Regions from separate parts of the Streptomyces sp. NPDC042346 genome, predicted to be linked through region 1. Evidence: predicted binding sites of a transcription regulator. Region 1 holds the regulator's gene; each other region holds the start of a gene.

What was found. The regulator HrcA, encoded in region 1, represses chaperone genes, less so after heat shock. The targets are predictions, from matches to a motif close to TTNGCACTCNGNNNNNCNGAGTGCNAA.
Region 2: a site for HrcA is predicted at 4,552-4,578, ahead of groES (co-chaperone GroES). Genes of this name have one in related genera too.
Region 3: a site for HrcA is predicted at 4,088-4,114, ahead of groL (chaperonin GroEL). Genes of this name have one in related genera too.

Annotation. Positions count from the first base shown of each region.
Region 1 covers NZ_JBVJEH010000003.1:378,337-385,065, reverse strand. Annotated here, with positions in the region: gene ACZ6K0_RS15345 (ATP-binding protein) at 1-329, opposite strand, end outside; gene ACZ6K0_RS15340 (16S rRNA (uracil(1498)-N(3))-methyltransferase) at 387-1,130, opposite strand; gene ACZ6K0_RS15335 (nitronate monooxygenase) at 1,127-2,212, opposite strand; gene dnaJ (molecular chaperone DnaJ) at 2,358-3,497, opposite strand; gene hrcA (heat-inducible transcriptional repressor HrcA) at 3,498-4,517, opposite strand; gene ACZ6K0_RS15320 (MBL fold metallo-hydrolase) at 4,674-5,402, shown strand; gene ACZ6K0_RS15315 (DUF3097 domain-containing protein) at 5,413-6,219, shown strand; gene hemW (radical SAM family heme chaperone HemW) at 6,343-6,729, opposite strand, start outside.
Region 2 covers NZ_JBVJEH010000001.1:599,827-606,555, forward strand. Annotated here, with positions in the region: gene ACZ6K0_RS03005 (hypothetical protein) at 1-1,269, opposite strand, end outside; gene ACZ6K0_RS03010 (hypothetical protein) at 1,262-1,912, opposite strand; gene ACZ6K0_RS03015 (THUMP-like domain-containing protein) at 1,986-3,176, opposite strand; gene ACZ6K0_RS03020 (polysaccharide deacetylase family protein) at 3,306-4,244, shown strand; gene ACZ6K0_RS03025 (hypothetical protein) at 4,241-4,516, shown strand; gene groES (co-chaperone GroES) at 4,723-5,031, shown strand; gene groL (chaperonin GroEL) at 5,151-6,729, shown strand, end outside.
Region 3 covers NZ_JBVJEH010000001.1:154,953-161,681, forward strand. Annotated here, with positions in the region: gene ACZ6K0_RS00830 (DUF7927 domain-containing protein) at 1-397, opposite strand, end outside; gene ACZ6K0_RS00835 (glucosyl-3-phosphoglycerate synthase) at 436-1,377, opposite strand; SAM riboswitch class I at 1,526-1,670, shown strand; gene thrC (threonine synthase) at 1,664-2,974, shown strand; gene ACZ6K0_RS00845 (MoaD/ThiS family protein) at 2,988-3,263, shown strand; gene ACZ6K0_RS00850 (cold-shock protein) at 3,713-3,916, shown strand; gene groL (chaperonin GroEL) at 4,282-5,904, shown strand; gene ACZ6K0_RS00860 (hypothetical protein) at 6,022-6,729, opposite strand, start outside.

The DNA.
Region 1 (6,729 bases):
GCCTCGGGAGCGGGCGCGGGCGCGGGAGGCGCGGGCTGCTCGACGGCGGGAGGCGTCACGGGTGCCGCCGCAGGAGGTGCCGCGGGTGCCGCCGCGGGAGGCGTCACGGGAGGCGTCGCGGGAGGCATGCCCATCGCCCGCATCATCAGCGCGCGGGCGTCCGCGTCGCCGGGCGCGTGCTGGAGGGCGACGGCCGCCTCCGCGACGGCCTCCTCGTTGCGCCCCTCGGAAAGGAGCAGCTCGGCGAAGTGGAGGCGCAGGGGTACGTCACCGGGGGCGGCGGCAACGGCGGCGCGCAGACTGCGGATCAGAGGGGACTCGTCGGCCATGCGGCCACCCTATGAAGAACCCGGTGGCACCCGTCCACCGGGTTCCGACTAAATCCTTCAGCTCCAGCGGCCGGTGCGCCCCAGGACGAGGGCCGTCGCCGCCGTACCCGCCGTGGAGGTGCGCAGGACACTGCGGCCCAGCCGGTACGGCTTCGCGCCGGCCGCCTCGAAGGCCGCGAGCTCGTCCGGGGAGACGCCGCCCTCGGGTCCGACGATCAGCACGATCGAGCCCTTCGCGGGCAGTTCGGCGGTGGCCAGCGCGCCGGACGGATGCGCGCGGTCCTCGTGGAGGACGGCGGCGAAGTCGGCGGCCGCGAGGAGGGCGGCGAGCTGCTTGGTCGTCATCAGGTCGGCGACCTCGGGGAAGCGGGTGCGCCGCGACTGCTTGCCCGCCTCGCGGGCGGTGGCACGCCACTTGGCGAGCGCCTTGAGGCCCCGGTCGCCCTTCCACTGGGTGATGCAGCGGGAGGCGGCCCAGGGGACGATCGCGTCGACCCCGGTCTCCGTCATGGTCTCCACGGCGAGTTCGCCCCGGTCGCCCTTGGGCAACGCCTGGACGACCGTGATCCGCGGCGACTCCTCGGCGTCCTCGTGCACCTCGGCGACCCGCACGGTCAGCTGGTCCTTGCCCTCGGCGGCCAGCACCACGCACTCGGCCCAGCGGCCCCGGCCGTCGGCGAGGACGAGCTCCTCGCCCTCGCGCAGCCGCTTCACGGAGACGGCGTGCCGGCCCTCGGACCCGTCCAGGAGGAAGCTCCCGGGGCCGGGAACGGTGTCGACGACGAAGACGGGTGCGGTCATGAGGCGCTCCTGTGGGCCAGGTCGGAGAGGGCGGTGTCGAGTTCGGCGGCCAGGACCTCGACGAGCTGCCCTGCGGGGAGTTCGCGGGCGAGCCGGTGGCCCTGCCCGGCCCACAGGGCCATGCCCTGGGAGTCGCCGGAGGTGGCGGCGGCCTTGCGGAGCGGGGCGGTGAGGTGGTGGACCTCGGGGTAGGCGGCGGGGGCGTACGGCCCGTGCTCGCGCATGAAGCGGTTGACGAGCCCGCGCGCGGGACGCCCGGAGAAGGCCCGGGTGAAGGCGGTCCGGGTGAAGAGCGGATCGGTCAGGGCCCGCTTGTGCAGCGGATGCGCGCCGGACTCGGGGCAGCCGAGGAAGGCGGTGCCGAGCATGGCGGCGTCGGCGCCGGCGGCGAGGACGGCGGCGATCTGCGCGCCGCGCATGATCCCGCCGGTGGCGACGACCGGCAGCGCGACGCTCTCGCGGACCTGGGTGAGGAGGGCGAGGAGCCCGGTCCCCGGGGTGCCGTCGTCGGCCGGGTCGTCGCGGTACGTGCTCTGGTGGCCGCCGGCCTCGGCACCCTGGACGCAGACGGCGGCGGCACCGGCCCGCTCGGCGGCGAGGGCGTCCTCGGCCGAGGTGACGGTGACGAGCGTGAACGTTCCGGCGCGGGCGAAGGCGGCGAGCGTCTCGGGAGCGGGACAGCCGAAGGTGAAGGACACGACGCGGACCGGGTCGTCCAGGAGGATCGCCAGCTTGGCGTCGTAGCCGTCGTCGTCGCGGCAGTCGTCGGCCTCGCCGAGGGAGGTCTCGTACCAGGTCGCCTCGCCCGCGAGCTGGTGCCGGTAGACCTCGACGGCGGCGGGGTCGGCGTGCGGGCCGCCCTGCGGCACGAAGAGGTTGACGCCGAAGGGGCGCGCGGTGAGCCCGCGTACCTGCTTGATCTCCTGGTACAGGCCTCCGGCCGTCTTGTACCCGCCGGCCAGGAAACCGAGCGCACCGGCCTCGCAGACGGCCCCGACGAGCTCGGGACAGGAAGCGCCACCCGCCATGGGGGCCTGCACGATCGGATGCCGAAAGAGATCGTTCAGTGCGGTGGTGGACATACGGGCATCGTTTCATGACGGCCGCGGCGGGCCGAATCGGTACGTCAGGTCACGGAAGGCGGTCCTCCGGAGACGGAGGGGGCAGAACGGAAAGGGGCGGAACGGCCCGTCGCCGCCCCGCCCCTTCCCTCACGATGCCGTCCGGTCAGGTCCGCCCGTTGAAGGCGTCCTTCAGGCGCGAGAACAAGCCCTGCTGACCCGGCTGGAACTGCCCGGTGGGCCGCTCCTCGCCGCGCAGCTTGGCCAGCTCGCGCAGGAGCCGCTCCTGCTCCGCGTCGAGCTTGCCCGGGGTCTGCACCTCGACGTGCACGATCAGGTCGCCCCGGCCGTTGCCCCGCAGGTGCGTGACGCCGCGGCCGTGCAGCGGGACCGACTGGCCGGACTGCGTGCCCGGACGGATGTCGATCTCCTCGATGCCGTCGAGGGTCTGCAGCGGCACCTTCGTGCCGAGCGCGCCCGCCGTCATCGGGATGGTCACCGTGCAGTGCAGGTCGTCGCCGCGCCGCTGGAACGTGTCGTGCGGGATCTCGTGGATCTCGACGTACAGGTCACCGGCCGGGCCGCCGCCGGGGCCGACCTCGCCCTCGCCGGCGAGCTGGATCCGGGTGCCGTTGTCGACACCGGCCGGGATCTTGACGGTGAGGGTGCGACGGGACCGGACCCGGCCGTCGCCCGCGCACTCGGGGCACGGGGTCGGGACGACGGTGCCGAAGCCCTGGCACTGCGGGCAGGGCCGGGAGGTCATGACCTGGCCCAGGAAGGACCGGGTGACCTGGGAGACCTCGCCGCGACCGCGGCACATGTCACAGGTCTGGGCGGAGGTGCCGGGCGCGGCACCCTCACCCGAACAGGTGGTGCAGACGACGGCCGTGTCGACCTGGATGTCCTTGGTGGTGCCGAAGGCCGCCTCGTTGAGGTCGATCTCCAGACGGATCATGGCGTCCTGGCCGCGGCGGGTCCGCGAGCGCGGACCGCGCTGCGAGGCCGTGCCGAAGAACGCGTCCATGATGTCGGAGAAGTTGCCGAAGCCACCCGCGCCGAAGCCGCCCGCGCCGCCCCCGCCGGAGGCCGAGAGCGGGTCGCCGCCGAGGTCGTAGACCTGCTTCTTCTGCGGGTCCGAGAGGACCTCGTAGGCGGCGTTGATCTCCTTGAAGCGTTCCTGCGTCTTCGGATCGGGATTCACATCCGGGTGCAGCTCGCGCGCGAGCCTCCGGAAGGCCTTCTTGATCTCGTCCTGGGAAGCGTCGCGGCGCACGCCGAGTACGGCGTAGTAGTCCGTGGCCACTTACGACTCCGCCAGGATCTGTCCGACGTAACGTGCCACTGCGCGTACCGCTCCCATCGTTCCGGGGTAGTCCATGCGGGTCGGTCCGACCACGCCGAGTTTGGCGACTGCTTCGCCGCCCGAACCGTAGCCGACCGAGACGACGGACGTGGAGCTCAGCCCCTCGTGGGCGTTCTCGTGCCCGATGCGTACGGTCATGCCCGATTCCTTGGCCTCGCCGAGCAGCTTGAGGAGCACGACCTGCTCCTCCAGAGCTTCCAGGACGGGCCTGATCATCAGGGGGAAGTCGGGTCCGAAGCGGGTGAGATTGGCGGTGCCGCCGATCATCAGCCGCTCCTCGTGCTCCTCCACGAGCGTTTCGAGGAGGGTCGCGAGCACGGTCGAGACCGTGGCGCGGTCCTCGAGCTCTTCGAAGGACTCGGGGAGGTCCTGCACCAGCTGCGGCACGTCGGCGAACCGGCGGCCGACGACCCGGCTGTTGAGCCTGGCCCGCAGGTCGGCGAGGGAGGTCTCGCCGAAGGGCGCGGGGCAGTCGATGACGCGCTGCTCGACGCGGCCGGTGTCCGTGATGAGCACGAGCATCAGGCGGGCCGGGGCCAGCGCGAGCAGCTCCACGTGCCGGACGGTCGAGCGGGTCAGCGAGGGGTACTGGACGACGGCGACCTGCCGGGTCAGCTGGGCGAGCAGCCGGACCGTCCGCCCGACGACGTCGTCGAGGTCGACGGCCCCGTCCAGGAAGTTGTGGATGGCGCGCCGCTCGGGCGTCGACAGCGGCTTGACGCCGGCCAGCCGGTCGACGAAGAGCCGGTAGCCCTTGTCGGTCGGGATGCGCCCGGCGCTGGTGTGAGGCTGGGCGATGTAGCCCTCCTCCTCCAGCACGGCCATGTCGTTGCGGACCGTGGCGGGCGAGACGCCGAGCTTGTGGCGCTCGGTGAGCGCCTTCGAGCCGACCGGCTCCTCCGTCCCGACGTAGTCCTGGACGATGGCGCGCAGCACCTCGAGTCTGCGTTCGCTGAGCATCGTGCGCACCTCCAGCTGTCCTCGTCGTTCCGGATGCTCCGGTTGCTCCGGTTTTGGCACTCACCCTGCCCGAGTGCCAGCAATCCCCCGGCCAGTGTACGGCGGCGGGCAACGCTCCTGGCAAGGAGGCGGGGGCGCACCGGTTAGCGTCGCCCCATGGACATCGATTGGGAAGCGTACGGCTGGGAGCGGCTGGGGGACGGAGTGGGCCGACGCCGGCTGCCCGGCTGGGACGCCACGGTGGGCCTGGTCGTGGGCGCGAAGGGGCTGCTGCTGTACGACACGGGCTCGACGCTCGCGGAGGGCGCCGAGCTGCGCGGCCAGATCGCGGCGTTGACGGACGGCCGAAGAGTGACGCACATCGCACTGAGCCACCCGCACTTCGACCACGTCTTCGGCACGGCGGCGTTCGCGGGCGCGGAGGTCTTCGGCGCGGTGGGGGTGGACGAGTTGCTGAGCCGGGAGCGGGACCGGGAGGACCTGCGCAAGGACGCGATGGCGCAGGGGGTCGACGAGCGGGCGGCGACGGAGGCCGCCGACGTCCTGGTGAGCCCGCGGCACGTGGTCTCCGGGGAGTGGACGCTCGACCTGGGCGGTCGGCAGGTGCTCCTGGCGAACGTCGGCCCGGGCCACACGGGCCACGATCTGGCGCTCTTCGTCCCCGGGGAGCGCGAGGTCGTCTTCTGCGGGGATCTGGTGGAGGAGTCGGGCGAGCCGCAGGCGGGCCCGGACGCGATCCCGTCCCGCTGGCCGGACGCGCTGGACCGGCTGCTGTCGCTGGGCGGCGAGGACGCGGTGTACGTACCGGGCCACGGGGCGACGGTCGACGCCACGTTCGTCCGGACACAGCGCGAGGAACTGGCACGCCGCTTCGCCGTGTCATAACCTCGCCCAAATGCGCAGCTACGACCCGGACCTGACACCTGCTTGGAAGCGGTCGGCCCCCGTCCCGGAGGTCCCGGCGGACCACGACCTCGTCGTCGAGGAAGTCTCCACGGGCTTCTGCGGGGCGGTGATCCGCTGCGAGGCGGGCACGGTGACCCTGGAGGACCGCTTCGGCAAGCACCGGGTCTTCCCGATGGAGCCGCGCGGCTTCCTCCTGGAGGGCCGGGTGGTCACCCTGGTCCGCCCGTCCGCCGCCGCCCCGGTACGCCCCACCCGTACGGCGTCCGGCTCGGTCGCGGTGCCGGGCGCGCGGGCCCGGGTCGCCCGGGCGGGCCGCATCTACGTCGAGGGCCGGCACGACGCCGAACTCGTCGAACGGGTCTGGGGCGACGACCTCCGCATCGAGGGCGTGGTCGTGGAGTACCTGGAGGGCGTCGACGACCTGCCGTCGATCGTGGCCGAGTTCGGCCCGGCCCCGGACGCCCGCCTGGGCGTCCTGGTGGACCACCTGGTCCCGGGCTCGAAGGAGTCGAGGATCGCCGCGCAGGTGACGTCCCCGGACGTCCTGGTGGTCGGCCACCCGTACATCGACATCTGGGAGGCCGTGAAGCCGTCCTCGGTGGGCATCAGGGCCTGGCCGAGGGTCCCGCACGGCCAGGACTGGAAGACGGGCGTCTGCCACGCCCTGGGCTGGCCCTCGGACAACACCGGCGCGGTATGGCAGGCGATCCTCAAGCGCGTGAACTCCTACAAGGACCTGGAGCCGGAGCTGCTGGGCCGCGTGGAGGAACTGATCGACTTCGTGACGGCGCCCTAGCGAGCCCCCGCCCGTTGTGGGCATTCGTTCCGCCGGGGCGGAACGGGTGGGCACAACGGGACGGCTCCCTTGCGGGAGCCTCCGCCCCCGCACCCCGCACCCCGCACCCCGACGCGCGGCGCCCTAGTCCACCAGGTCCCGCACGACCGCGTCCGCGAGCAGCCGACCCCGCAGCGTCAGAACGGCCCGCCCGGCCTCGTACGACGCGGGGTCGAGTCGCCCGTCCGCCAGCGCCCGCGCGGCCGCCGCAAGCCCCGCCGGCTTGAGGATCGACAGCTCGACGCCGTCCCGGAGCCGCAGCTCCAGCAGGATCCGCTCCACGCGCCGGTCCTCCTCCGCGAGGATCTCCCGCCCCGCGCCCGGCGACTTCCCGGCGGCCAGGGCCGCCGCGTACGTCCCGGGGTGCTTCACGTTCCACCAGCGGACGCCCCCGACGTGCGAGTGCGCCCCGGGCCCCGCGCCCCACCAGTCGGCGCCGCGCCAGTACAGCTCGTTGTGGAGGCAGCGCCC
Region 2 (6,729 bases), on a different contig from region 1:
GGTCCAGGTGACGTCCCCGGCGGGGAAGGTGCGGCGGACCAGCTCCGTCCGGCCGTGCAGGAGCGCGGGGCCGGCGCTGTCGGAGACGTACACCGCCCTGCCGAGCGGCCGGTCGACCATGAAGGGCTCCAGTGGGAAGAGCACGGTCTCTGCGGTGGTGACCGGGTCGAAGGCGATCACCTCGCGGCGCCGCCGCCCGTACAGCAGCTCGGGGCAGCGGCGGACGTCGAGCGGGACGAGGTCGTACCGGTCCGGTTCGTGGACCCCGCCGAGCGGGGTGCCGTCGGCGGCGAAGGCACGGGTGTTGGGCGGGGCGGGGGGTTCGGTCTCGGAACCGCGGTCGTACGTGTCCCGGATGGCCCACACCCCGTCGGTACGGGCCGACAGCGCGGCCGCGAAGGGCACCGAGGGCCGGTCGAGGACCGTGCCGTCGGAGAGGTCGACGAGCGGGAAGTCCGTCCGGGTACGGGAGTCGGGGCCGGGGACGGCGACGCGTGCCGTCCGCTCGTCGGCGGCGACCTCGATCCGCTGACCGCCGGCCCCCGACGGCGCGGGAACGCTCCACAGCAGCGAGCCGTCGGGGGACCAGCACTCGACCACGGCGTGGCCGCGGGTGGCGAGCACCCGGCCGTCGCTCAGCCCGGCCACGGCCCGGACCCCGCCGAGGCCGTCGTAGCTCCGGCCCGCGCGTGCGGCGAGCGCCTGGAGCAGGGGGCGCGTGGGCTCCGTGTCGAGGTACTCGACCTGGGCGTCCGGGGGGAGCGGTGTCCGGGGGAGGGTGCGCAGGTCGAGGGCGTCGGGGGTGAGGCCGAGCCAGTCGCCGCGGACGACGGTGGCGCGGGAGTGGAGCTGCGCGCAGTCCGACTCCCAGGTGAAGAAGGTGAGTTCGAGCGAGCGGTCGTCCAGCCAGCGGGCCGGCTCGATGCCCCGGTCGGGGTCGGTGAAGTCGACGCGGTGGCCCGTGTCGGGTTCGAAGAGGGTGAGGCCGCCCACGCGCTGGTACGCGTCGCCGTTGTTGAGGCCGATGGACAGCAGCGGGAGCGTGGGGTGGAAGTCGATCGCCTCGGCGTCCAGCGGGAACGTCAGGAGGTGCGCGCAGGAGAGGTCGGCGGCGCGGTAGACGGCCACTCGACTCTCCTGGTACCCGATCCAACTGGCCGCGATCCACTGCTCGTCGGCGCTGGTGATCACCTGGGAGGCGTAGCCGAACACCTCGGGGAAGGGCTCGTCGTGGAAGGGGGCGCTCGGCGGTGCCGTCGGCTCAGGCATGGTGCTCCGTCATGTGGGTGAAGGTGGTGCGGGTGATGACGGCCAGCGTCTCCGGGGTCGCCTCCGATGCGAGCTTCCGGAAGGACGCGGCGAAGGCGGCTGACTCCGCGCAGCGCATACGCGCCTCCAGGGCCTGGGTGAGGCGCGGGACCACCTCGTAGGAGCAGTCCGGGTGCTCGCCCTCGATGTACGCCCGCAGGCTCTCCTCGTACGAGGCGTACTCGCCGTCGTACGCCCAGCCGTCCAGCGACAGCAGCAGCGGGAACCGCGCCCGCACCTCCCAGGCGGCGAGCGGCACGTCCTCGTACGTGGCGTCGCCCTGGCGGTCCGCGAGCCGCAGCAGCATCGCGAGCTCGGTCAGGAACGCGGGCACGCCCTTCGCTCCGGCGGCCGCCCGCCAGGACCGGCGGTCGGCCTCGGGGCAGGTCGCGAGGAACTCCTCGCTGAACGCCGTGGCCATGTAGTCGAGTTGGGAGGCGAGGGTCTGCGGGGTGTGCCGCCAGGCGGGGTCCCAGTACTCCGTCCGCGTGACGCGGGTGAAGCGCAGGACCTCCCACTCCAGCGGGTCGGATCCGGCGGCGGCCAGTCCGACGAGGTGCGCGATCGGCCCCGTGGTGAACATGCCTTCCGGATGTAGCGCCATGATCTCTCCCCCCCGTTCGGATCCTGCCGCTACGGAAGGGTAGCCACCGGCCCTTCGTGCACCGGCCCTTCGTTCACCGGCCCCCGCCCGCCGGGCGGCCGATCAGCATCGTCGGGGCCCCCGCGACCCGGGTGAGGAGCACCGTCGCGGAGTGGGGGCCCTTCGGCTTCACCTTCCGCCGGATCTCCTCGGGTTCGACCGCAGAGCCGCGCTTCTTCACGGTCAGGGTGCCGACCTCGCGCTCCCGCAGCAGGGCCTTCAACTTCTTGAGGTTGAAGGGGAGTTCATCGGTGATCTCGTACGCGGAGGCGTACGGGGTGGGGACGAGCTCGTCCGCCGTGACATAGGCGATCGTCTCGTCGATCAGGCCGCCCGACACGTCCTGCGCGAACTCGGCGACGAGGTGCGCGCGGATGACGGCGCCGTCCGGCTCGTAGAGGTAGCGGCCGACCGGGCGGACCGCCGGGTCGGGCAGTCCCCGGCCGAGGAGCCCGGCGCCCGCGGGCAGCAGCGTGGCGCGGCGGGCGCCCGGCTCCGTACCGAACCAGAGCACGGCCTCCTTCACGTCCCCGCCGTCCGAGATCCACTCGGCCTCGGCCTCCGCGGGGACGGCCTCGTGCGGGATGCCGGGGGCGACCTTCAGGGCGGCGTGCGGGGCCTTGCGGGCCGCCTCGACGGCCCAGGAGAGCGGCGGGGAGTACGCCTCGGGGTCGAAGATCCTGCCCCGGCCGCCGCGCCGCGCCGGGTCGACGAAGACCGCGTCGTACGGGCTGGTGTCGATCGCGGTCACGTCGGCCTCGCGGACCTCGATGAGCGTGCCGAGGCCGAGCGCCTCGGCGTTGGCGCGGGCCACCTCGGCGGTGAGCGGGTCGCGGTCGACGGCGAGGACGGAGATCCCGGCGCGGGCGAGGGCGATCGCGTCGCCGCCGATCCCGGAGCAGAGGTCCGCGACGCTGCCGACGCCGAGCGCCTTGAGCCGGGCTGCCCGGTACGTGCCGACCGAGGCGCGGGTCGACTGCTCGACGCCGTTGGGCGTGAAGTACATCCGGTACGCGTCCTCGGCGCCGAACTTCGCCACCGCGCGCTGGCGCAGCCGGGCCTGGCCGACCGCTGACGTGACGAGCTCGGCGGGGTGGTCGCGGCGCAGCCGGGAGACGACCGCCAGCTCCTGGGCGGGGTCGTAGTCGCGCAGGGCGGCGAGGAGCGCCTGTCCCTCGGGGGTGAGCAGGGCGGTGAAGTGGGCGAGGTCGGTCACCCGTCCCATTGTGGGCCCTGCGGCGCTGTGGGCCGGCCGGGGGACGTGGGCGCCGTACCGCGGTGTCGTGGTCCGGTGGGGGTGCGTGCACTGACAGGATGCGGCGCCATACCGCTTGTACGACAAGAGGAAGAATTTATGGTGATCAGCGCGCACCCTGTCCGGCGGTCCCTCGGGGCCGCTCTCGTCGTCGCAGCCCTCGCCACCACCGCCACGGCCTGTTCCGGCGCGGACCCCGCCGAACCGCAGCGCGGCGCGCCCGCCCCCGCCGCCGGGCAGCAGGGCGGGGTCCAGGCCCAGGCCCCGGACTCGGCCGGCGCGCTCAACGCGTACGTCGAGAGGGTCCGCAAGCAGAAGGCGGCCCGCGCGCTCGCCGCCAAGAAGTGGGGCCTCGCCCGCCCCCCGCTCGACGCGCCGGCCCCGCCGAAGGTCAAGCCGAGGATCACCACCCGCAAGGGCTTCGAGACGGACGGCGAGGGCCTGCCGCCCGTCTTCACCACCGTGCCGACGAAGCAGAAGGTCGTCTTCCTGACGATCGACGACGGCGCGGAGAAGGACCCCGCGCTGCTGCGGATGATGAAGGACCTCCGCATCCCCTTCAGCGCCTTCCTCAGCGACTACGTCGTCAAGGACGACTACGCCTACTTCGCGCGGATGCAGAAGTCGCAGGAGTCCGGGGTCTCCCTGCACAACCACACCCTCAACCACCGCTACCTGCCCGGGCTTTCGTACAAGCAGCAGAAGCGCGAGATCTGCGGGATGCAGGACGTCATCGAGAAGCGGTTCGGCAAGCGGCCCCCGCTCTTCCGCCCGCCGTACGGCAACTACAACGAGGACACGCTGCGCGCCGCGAAGTCCTGCGGGGTCAAGGCGGTCCCGCTCTGGGCCTCCGAGGCCTTCCCGGACCACATGGAGTGGCGCGAGTGGGACCGGGACCTGCACCCCGGCGACATCGTGCTCACCCACTTCCGGGGCAAGGAGGACTGGAAGGGCAGCATGCCCGACATGATCCGGCGGGTGATGAACGTGATCACGGCCAAGGGGTACGCGGTCGCGAAGCTCGAGGACTACGTATGAGCGGGCGGTCGGTGAACGGGTCGCACCGGCTGCGCACGGCGCTGGCCGGCGTGGCACTGACCGGCGCCGTGCTCGCCGTCTCCGGCTGCGCCTCGTCGGTCGACCCGATCGAACGGCTGGGCCGGAAGGCGGCGGAGCGGATGGGGACACGGGACGCGACGACTGTTGCGGAGGGCACGGCCCGGACCGCCGGGGAACCCGTACGCCCGGCACACCCGGCCCACCCGGCACGCGCTGACGATCTCGTCCGGAGCGGCGGCCGAGCCGGCTGACCCCGGAGGCCGGAACGACGCGCGGCGGTGCGGAATTGGCACTCCGCTTGACCGAGTGCTAATCGCGGTCATAGTCTCAGGTCTGGCACTCCCCACTGGAGAGTGCCAACACAGCGACAGGCAGGTCCGGCACCCGCGACGACGGATCCACCTGGTCGCCACCTCAGACAGTTGACCCCGTAATCTCCGAAGGGGGAGGTCGGATCGTGACGACCACCAGCTCCAAGGTTGCCATCAAGCCGCTCGAGGACCGCATTGTGGTCCAGCCGCTCGACGCCGAGCAGACCACCGCCTCTGGCCTGGTCATCCCGGACACCGCGAAGGAGAAGCCCCAGGAGGGTGCTGTCCTCGCCGTGGGCCCGGGCCGCTTCGAGAACGGCGAGCGTCTTCCGCTCGACGTTCAGGTCGGCGACGTCGTGCTCTACAGCAAGTACGGCGGCACCGAGGTGAAGTACAACGGCGAGGAGTTCCTCGTCCTCTCGGCTCGCGACGTGCTCGCGATCATCGAGAAGTAATTCACCGAGTACCTGAAGTATCTGAAGCAGATGCTTTGAGCTGCGCCCCTTGACCCCGCACCAGGGCGTCCGGGGGCGCAGTTCGTTCCACCCGATTCCGAGAGGGCTGAACCGCTCCCATGGCGAAGATCCTGAAGTTCGACGAGGACGCCCGTCGCGCCCTTGAGCGCGGCGTCAACAAGCTTGCCGACACGGTGAAGGTGACGATCGGCCCCAAGGGCCGCAACGTCGTCATCGACAAGAAGTTCGGCGCCCCCACCATCACCAACGACGGTGTCACGATCGCCCGTGAGGTCGAGATCGAGGACCCGTTCGAGAACCTCGGCGCCCAGCTGGTGAAGGAGGTGGCGACCAAGACCAACGACATCGCGGGTGACGGCACCACCACCGCCACCGTGCTCGCCCAGGCCCTGGTCCGCGAGGGTCTGCGCAACGTCGCCGCCGGCGCCTCCCCGGCCGCCCTGAAGAAGGGCATCGACGCCGCCGTCAAGGCCGTCTCCGAGGAGCTCCTCGCCACCGCGCGCCCGATCGAGGACAAGTCCGACATCGCCGCCGTCGCCGCGCTCTCCGCGCAGGACCAGCAGGTCGGCGAGCTCATCGCCGAGGCGATGGACAAGGTCGGCAAGGACGGTGTCATCACCGTCGAGGAGTCCAACACCTTCGGCCTGGAGCTCGACTTCACCGAGGGCATGGCCTTCGACAAGGGCTACCTGTCCCCGTACATGGTCACCGACCAGGAGCGTATGGAGGCCGTCCTCGACGACCCGTACATCCTGATCAACCAGGGCAAGATCTCCTCGATCCAGGACCTGCTGCCGATCCTGGAGAAGGTCATCCAGGCCGGCGCCAGCAAGCCGCTGCTGATCATCGCCGAGGACGTCGAGGGCGAGGCCCTGTCGACCCTGGTCGTCAACAAGATCCGTGGCACCTTCAACGCCGTGGCCGTCAAGGCCCCGGGCTTCGGCGACCGCCGCAAGGCGATGCTCGGCGACATGGCCACCCTCACCGGTGCCACCGTCATCGCCGAGGAGGTCGGCCTCAAGCTCGACCAGGCCGGCCTGGACGTGCTGGGCACCGCCCGCCGCGTGACGATCACCAAGGACGACACCACCATCGTCGAGGGCGGCGGCAACGCCGACGAGCTCGCGGGTCGCGTCAACCAGATCAAGGCCGAGATCGACGCCACGGACTCCGACTGGGACCGCGAGAAGCTCCAGGAGCGCCTCGCGAAGCTGGCCGGCGGCGTGTGCGTGATCAAGGTCGGCGCCGCCACCGAGGTGGAGCTGAAGGAGAAGAAGCACCGTCTGGAGGACGCCATCTCCGCGACCCGCGCCGCGGTCGAGGAGGGCATCGTCTCCGGTGGTGGCTCCGCTCTGGTCCACGCCGTCAAGGTCCTCGAGGGCAACCTCGGCAAGACCGGCGACGAGGCCACGGGTGTCGCGGTCGTCCGCCGCGCCGCCGTCGAGCCGCTGCGCTGGATCGCCGAGAACGCCGGCCTCGAGGGCTACGTCATCACCTCGAAGGTGGCGGAGCTCGACAAGGGTCAGGGCTTCAACGCCGCGACCGGCGAGTACGGCGACCTGGTCAAGGCCGGCGTCATCGACCCGGTGAAGGTGACGCGCTCCGCCCTGGAGAACGCCGCGTCGATCGCCTCCCTCCTCCTCACCACCGAGACCCTCGTGGTGGAGAAGAAGGAAG
Region 3 (6,729 bases), on a different contig from region 1:
TGCCGTCGTTGCCGCCCCAGAACAGCCGGGCGTACGCGACCTCGGCACCCGCCGGGATCCTGACGTGGCCGGTGCTGGAGCCGTACTCGGGCGCCGCGGTGCCCGCCGCCGTGCCGGCCGTGTCGATCTTCCGCATCACGAAGGTGTTGTTGTTGTCGGAGCCCTGCCCGCTCGCCGCGACCGTGCAGCGCGTGGCCAGGTCCGCGGGGGCCGTCGGGCAGCCCATGACCGTGTTGCCGAGGGTCGTGAAGTCGCCGTAGACCGACTCGTCGTACCGCTTGCCGAAGGGCTCGACGACGTCCGCCGCGGCCGGCCCCGCCGTCGAGAGCGCGAGCGTGGCCCCGACGAGGCCGACGACCGCCGCCACACTGCCCAGGTGCTGTTGTCTGAAGCGCATAAAAGGGCAATGTAGGCAAAGCGGATCATCTGGTGGCGTTACGCCACGCGGCGGCGCGTGTACTCCGCGATGTCGAGCATCGGCGGCCGCTCCTCCGTGTCCACCGCGTAGGTCCGGGGACTGAACCCCTCCTCGCCCCGCTCGAACTGGGTCAGCCGCGGCCGCACCAGGTGCCCGCGAGAGAGCCGCAGCTGCGCCGTCCGGTAGATCGCCGCGGCCATCCGGCCCAGCGCCCGCTCGTCCTGGTGCCGGTGCTTGCGCACGCCCACGTCCACCTGGGCGAGCGCGTCCAGGCCCACCGTGTGCAGCGCGTCGACGAGCAGCCCCAGCTCCACTCCGTAACCGACCGGGAAGGGCAGCCGCTCCAGGAGCGAGCGCCGCGCCGCGTACTCGCCGCCCAGCGGCTGGACGAAGCCGGCCAGCTGCGGCCAGTGGAGGTTGAGCAGCGGCCGCGCCACCAGCTCCGTCACCCGACCGCCCTGACCGGGAGTGTCTCCGAACGGGCGGTCGTACATCGCCTTGACGAAGTCGACGTCCGGGTCGGTGAGCAGGGGGCCCACGATCCCCGTCACGAAGTCCGCGGAGAAGTCCCGCAGGTCCGCGTCGACGAAGCACACGACATCCCCGCTCGTCACCATGAGTGACCGCCACAGGACCTCGCCCTTGCCGGGGACGGCCGGTATCCGGGGGAGGATCGCGTCCCGCGCGACCACCCGCGCCCCGGCCGCCGCGGCCACCTCCGCCGTACGGTCCGTCGAGCCCGAGTCGAGGACCACCAGCTCGTCGACGAGCGGCACCGCCTCCGACATCAGCTCGCGGCGGATCACGGCGACGATGTCACCGACCGTCGCCTCCTCGTTCAGCGCCGGCAGCACGACGCTGACCTTCGTGTTCCGCTTGGCGGCGAGGATCCGCTCCATCGGCCGGTCAGCCACGGACCAGGACCGCCGGGCCAGCCAGCGCTCCACCTCTTCCAGCACGTGATCTCCATCTCGCGGTACGGACGGCCCGTCCAGGCTCCCGGGCCTTCGGTTACAGTCTTGAACAACGCGGATGCCCGATGCACGTCGGGGTGCCGCCCGCGTCGGAGCGCAGGAACGAAGTTCACCGCGCTTCACAATCGAATACCGCTCATCCAGAGGGGCAGAGGGAAACGGCCCGTTGAAGCCCCGGCAACCCTCCAGTCGGTTACTCGTCCTCCAGCGAGGTCCCCGACTCGGGAAGGTGCCAAATCCGTCTCATGACGAAAAGTTCGTCATGGGAAAGATGAGGAGAAAGGGCCTCGCCTCCATGGCTGTACAGACGGTTACCCCCGCCACTTCGGTAGACCTCGGTCCCGCGTCCGGGCTTTCCTGTCGCGAATGCGGTGAAGTGTTCGCACTCGGCCCGATCTTCGCCTGCGAACTCTGTTTCGGACCGCTCGAAGTCGCGTACGACCTCCCCACCGGTGACCCCGAGGCACTGCGCAAGCAGATCGAGGCCGGCCCCGCCAACATCTGGCGCTACGCCCCCCTGCTGCCCGTCCCCGCCGACGTCGCCGAGAAGCCGAACCTGAACCCGGGCTGGACCAAGCTCGTCCAGGCCGACAACCTCGCCCGCGAGATCGGTGTCGCCCCCGGCAAGCTCTTCGTCAAGGACGACTCGGGCAACCCGACCCACTCCTTCAAGGACCGGGTCGTCGCGCAGGCCATCGAGGCCGCCCGCGCCTTCGGCTTCACCACGCTCTCCTGCTCCTCCACCGGCAACCTGGCCGGCGCCGTCGGCGCCGCGGCCGCCCGCGCCGGCTTCCGCTCCTGCGTCTTCATCCCGCACGACCTGGAGCAGGGCAAGGTCGTCATGGCCGGCGTCTACGGCGGTGAACTCGTCGCCATCGAGGGCAACTACGACGACGTCAACCGCTTCTGCTCCGAGCTCATCGGCGACCCGCTCGGCGAGGGCTGGGGCTTCGTCAACGTCAACCTCCGCCCGTACTACGGCGAGGGCTCCAAGACGCTGGCGTACGAGATCTGCGAGCAGCTCGGCTGGGTCATCCCCGACCAGCTCGTCATCCCGATCGCGTCCGGCTCGCAGCTCACCAAGATCGACAAGGGTCTGCAGGAGCTCATCAAGCTGGGCCTCGTCGAGGACAAGCCGTACAAGATCTTCGGCGCGCAGGCCGAGGGTTGCTCCCCGGTCTCCGTCGCCTTCAAGGCCGGCCACGACGTCGTCCGCCCGCAGAAGCCGAACACGATCGCCAAGTCGCTCGCGATCGGCAACCCGGCCGACGGCCCGTACGTCCTCGACATCGCCCGCCGCACCGGCGGCGCCGTGGAGGACGTGAACGACGAGCAGGTCGTGGACGCGATCAAGCTGCTCGCCCAGACCGAGGGCATCTTCGCCGAGACCGCGGGCGGCGTGACCGTCGGCGTCACGAAGAAGCTCGTCGAGGCCGGTCTGATCGACCCGGAGCTCACCACCGTCGTGCTGAACACCGGCGACGGCCTCAAGACCCTGGACGCCGTGGCCGAGGGCTCGCAGGCGACCGCCACCATCCGCCCGAGCCTGGACGCGTTCCGCGCCGCGGGCCTGGCCCTCTGAGAGGTACGAAGACATGGCCGTGAACGTCCGCATCCCCACCATCCTCCGCACCTACACGGGCGGCCGGTCCGAGGTCCAGGCCGAGGGCGCGACCCTCGCCGAGGTCATCGCGGACCTGGAGAAGAACCACACGGGCATCGCCGCCCGCGTCCTGGACGACCAGGGCAAGCTGCGCCGCTTCGTCAACGTCTACGTGAACGACGACGACGTGCGCTTCGAGCAGGGCCTGGAGACGGCCACCCCGGCCGGCGCGGGCGTCTCGATCATCCCGGCCGTCGCCGGAGGCTGACCGTCGGGCACAGTGCCGGAGGCCGCTGACGCCTCGGCGGCCTCTCGGCTGCCGCATCGCTTGTCCCGTCTTTCTTGAATTGCCCCTTCCGCTCCATAAAGCGGAGGGGGCAATTCTGCATGGTTGAACGGGGTAGAGTTGGGGAAGTCCCCTCCGCTGCTCATGCCGGACGCATATGAGAATGCGTCCTTGCGCGTCAGGAAGCAGCCAAAGTGCGTGTGCGTTGTGTACGTTCTGCGCGTTTTGCCGGGCCCGACTTGCCCCGGAACTCCGGGGATTCTCCCTAATTCCCCTTTCCGCCGTGCCCAGAATTCTCGCTCGAATGACCTGTTGCAGAGGGCAGTTGGGCAGATACATTCAGCGGCGGTCGACGCGTTCCGGCGCAGGGTCTGACCCCGGGTCCGCGAAGTGCGGTTCCCGCGCAAGGGCCAGTAATAGGGGAGTTAGGCATGGCTCAGGGCACCGTCAAGTGGTTCAACGCGGAGAAGGGCTACGGCTTCATCGCGGTCGACGGTGGTGCGGATGTTTTCGTCCACTACAGCGCGATCCAGATGGATGGCTACCGCAGCCTCGAAGAGGGGCAGCGGGTCGAGTTCGAGATTTCGCAGGGCCAGAAGGGTCCGCAGGCGGACATGGTCAAGCTCGCCGTCTGAGCGCGGCGCGATCGGCCACCGACGCAACGCCGTCGAGGGGCCCGCATCCCTGAGGGGACGCGGGCCCCTCGCGCGTTCCCGAAGGTGCGTCAGGTCCGTGACGGGCCCGTGCCGGGGCTGCGTCGGGCCCGCGTCAGGCCCGTGCCGGGGCTGCCCGAAACACGAGAGTCGCTTGCACTCTCCTAGGGCGAGTGCTAATCATTGGCGTTAGCACTCGGAAGGTGAGAGTGCTACGAGGATCGGGCAGACGAGGCCGCCGGCCGGGTGGGGCAAGGAACCACACGGAACAAGCGGAGGCCGTCCGTCGCGGGCGTCGGCGCGGTCCTGGAGCGTTATCCACCCCATGTCCGGGAGGACCACTTCACATGGCCAAGATCATCGCGTTCGACGAGGAGGCCCGGCGCGGTCTCGAGCGCGGCATGAACCAGCTCGCTGACGCCGTCAAGGTCACCCTCGGCCCCAAGGGCCGCAACGTCGTCCTCGAGAAGAAGTGGGGCGCCCCCACGATCACCAACGATGGTGTCTCCATCGCCAAGGAGATCGAGCTCGAGGACCCGTACGAGAAGATCGGCGCCGAGCTGGTCAAGGAAGTCGCCAAGAAGACGGACGACGTCGCCGGCGACGGTACGACCACCGCCACCGTTCTCGCCCAGGCGCTCGTCCGCGAGGGCCTCCGCAACGTCGCCGCCGGTGCCAACCCCATGGCCCTCAAGCGCGGCATCGAGAAGGCCGTCGAGGCCGTCTCCGGCGCCCTCCTCGAGCAGGCGAAGGATGTCGAGACCAAGGAGCAGATCGCTTCCACGGCCTCCATCTCCGCCGCCGACACCCAGATCGGCGAGCTCATCGCCGAGGCGATGGACAAGGTCGGCAAGGAAGGCGTCATCACCGTCGAGGAGTCCCAGACCTTCGGTCTGGAGCTGGAGCTCACCGAGGGTATGCGCTTCGACAAGGGCTACATCTCGGCGTACTTCGCCACCGACATGGAGCGCATGGAGGCGTCGCTCGACGACCCCTACCTCCTGATCGTCAACTCCAAGATCTCCTCCGTGAAGGACCTGCTCCCGCTCCTGGAGAAGGTCATGCAGTCGGGCAAGCCCCTGCTGATCATCGCCGAGGACGTCGAGGGCGAGGCCCTGTCGACCCTGGTCGTCAACAAGATCCGCGGCACCTTCAAGTCCGTCGCGGTGAAGGCCCCGGGCTTCGGCGACCGTCGCAAGGCCATGCTGAACGACATCGCCATCCTCACCGGCGGCACGGTCATCTCCGAGGAGGTCGGCCTCAAGCTGGAGAACGCGGGCCTCGACCTGCTGGGCCGCGCCCGCAAGGTCGTCATCACCAAGGACGAGACCACCATCGTCGACGGTGCCGGTGACAGCGAGCAGGTCGCCGGTCGCGTGAACCAGATCCGCGCCGAGATCGAGAACAGCGACTCGGACTACGACCGCGAGAAGCTCCAGGAGCGCCTCGCGAAGCTGGCCGGCGGCGTGGCCGTCATCAAGGCCGGCGCCGCGACCGAGGTCGAGCTCAAGGAGCGCAAGCACCGCATCGAGGACGCCGTTCGCAACGCGAAGGCGGCCGTCGAGGAGGGCATCGTCGCCGGCGGCGGCGTCGCCCTGGTGCAGGCCGACGGCGTCTTCGACAAGCTCGAGCTCGAGGGTGACGAGGCCACCGGTGCCGACATCGTCCGCAAGGCGCTCGACGCTCCGCTGAAGCAGATCGCCGTCAACGCCGGCCTTGAGGGCGGCGTCGTGTCGGAGAAGGTCCGCAACCTGCCCGTCGGCCACGGCCTGAACGCCGCGACCAACGAGTACGTCGACCTCATCGCCGAGGGCATCATCGACCCGGCGAAGGTCACGCGCTCCGCGCTGCAGAACGCCGCGTCGATCGCCGCGCTGTTCCTCACCACCGAGGCCGTCATCGCCGACAAGCCGGAGAAGGCGTCCGCGCCGGCCGGCGGCGGCATGCCGGGCGGTGACATGGACTTCTGATCCTCCGGGATCGGTGGTTCATCGCTGACCGCGCGAGCTGAACGCGCGAGCTGAACGCGACCGAGGGCGGCACTCCCCATCTGGGGGGTGCCGCCCTCGGGCGTTGTCAGGAGATCGTCAGCGCACGTCGACGTAGTCGCCGCCGGCAGACGCCGGGGAGTGGAAGTGCGTGCCGTCGCCGTAGTAGCGGATGCGCCAGGTGCCGTCCCCGGTGGCCTTGGCCTTCAGAGAGACCTTGCCGCTCGCGTTCGACCGGCCCGTCGCCATCTGCTTCCAGGTCGTGCTGCCGCGCGGCTGGAACTGCAGGACGACCGGAGCGTTCCCGTACGCGCGCCAGGCCCAGTTCGCGTAGTGCTGGAGCCCGCCGGTGACCGTCACGTACCCGCCCTTGGCGACCGGCTCGGGGCCGGCGTTCAGGGAGACGATCCGGGTGTCGAGGCGGGTGAGCCGGAACGTCGGAGTGACGGACTCGGCGAACTGGTCGGTGGTGAGGTGCCGGACGCGGAAGTAGCCGCCCTTGCTCGCCGCCGAGAGCGTGAAGTCGTTGTAGTAGGCCGAGTTGACGCTCGCCCAGGCGATCGCCTTCCAGTCGCGGCCGACGAGCTGCTCCAGCCGGACGAACTGGGACGTCTCGAAGTTCGGTTCCGCCACGTACCGGGCGCGGAAGGTGCCGGAGACCGTGACCCGGCCGTCGGCGGAGAGGCGGACGGAGGTGAGGTCGGTGCGGGAGTCCAGGGGGATGGCCAGCGCGCCGTGAAGATCCGGGAAGCTCACGTACCGGTCGGGGGATTCGACGAACCAGTGGCCCGACTCCTTGCCCGCGAT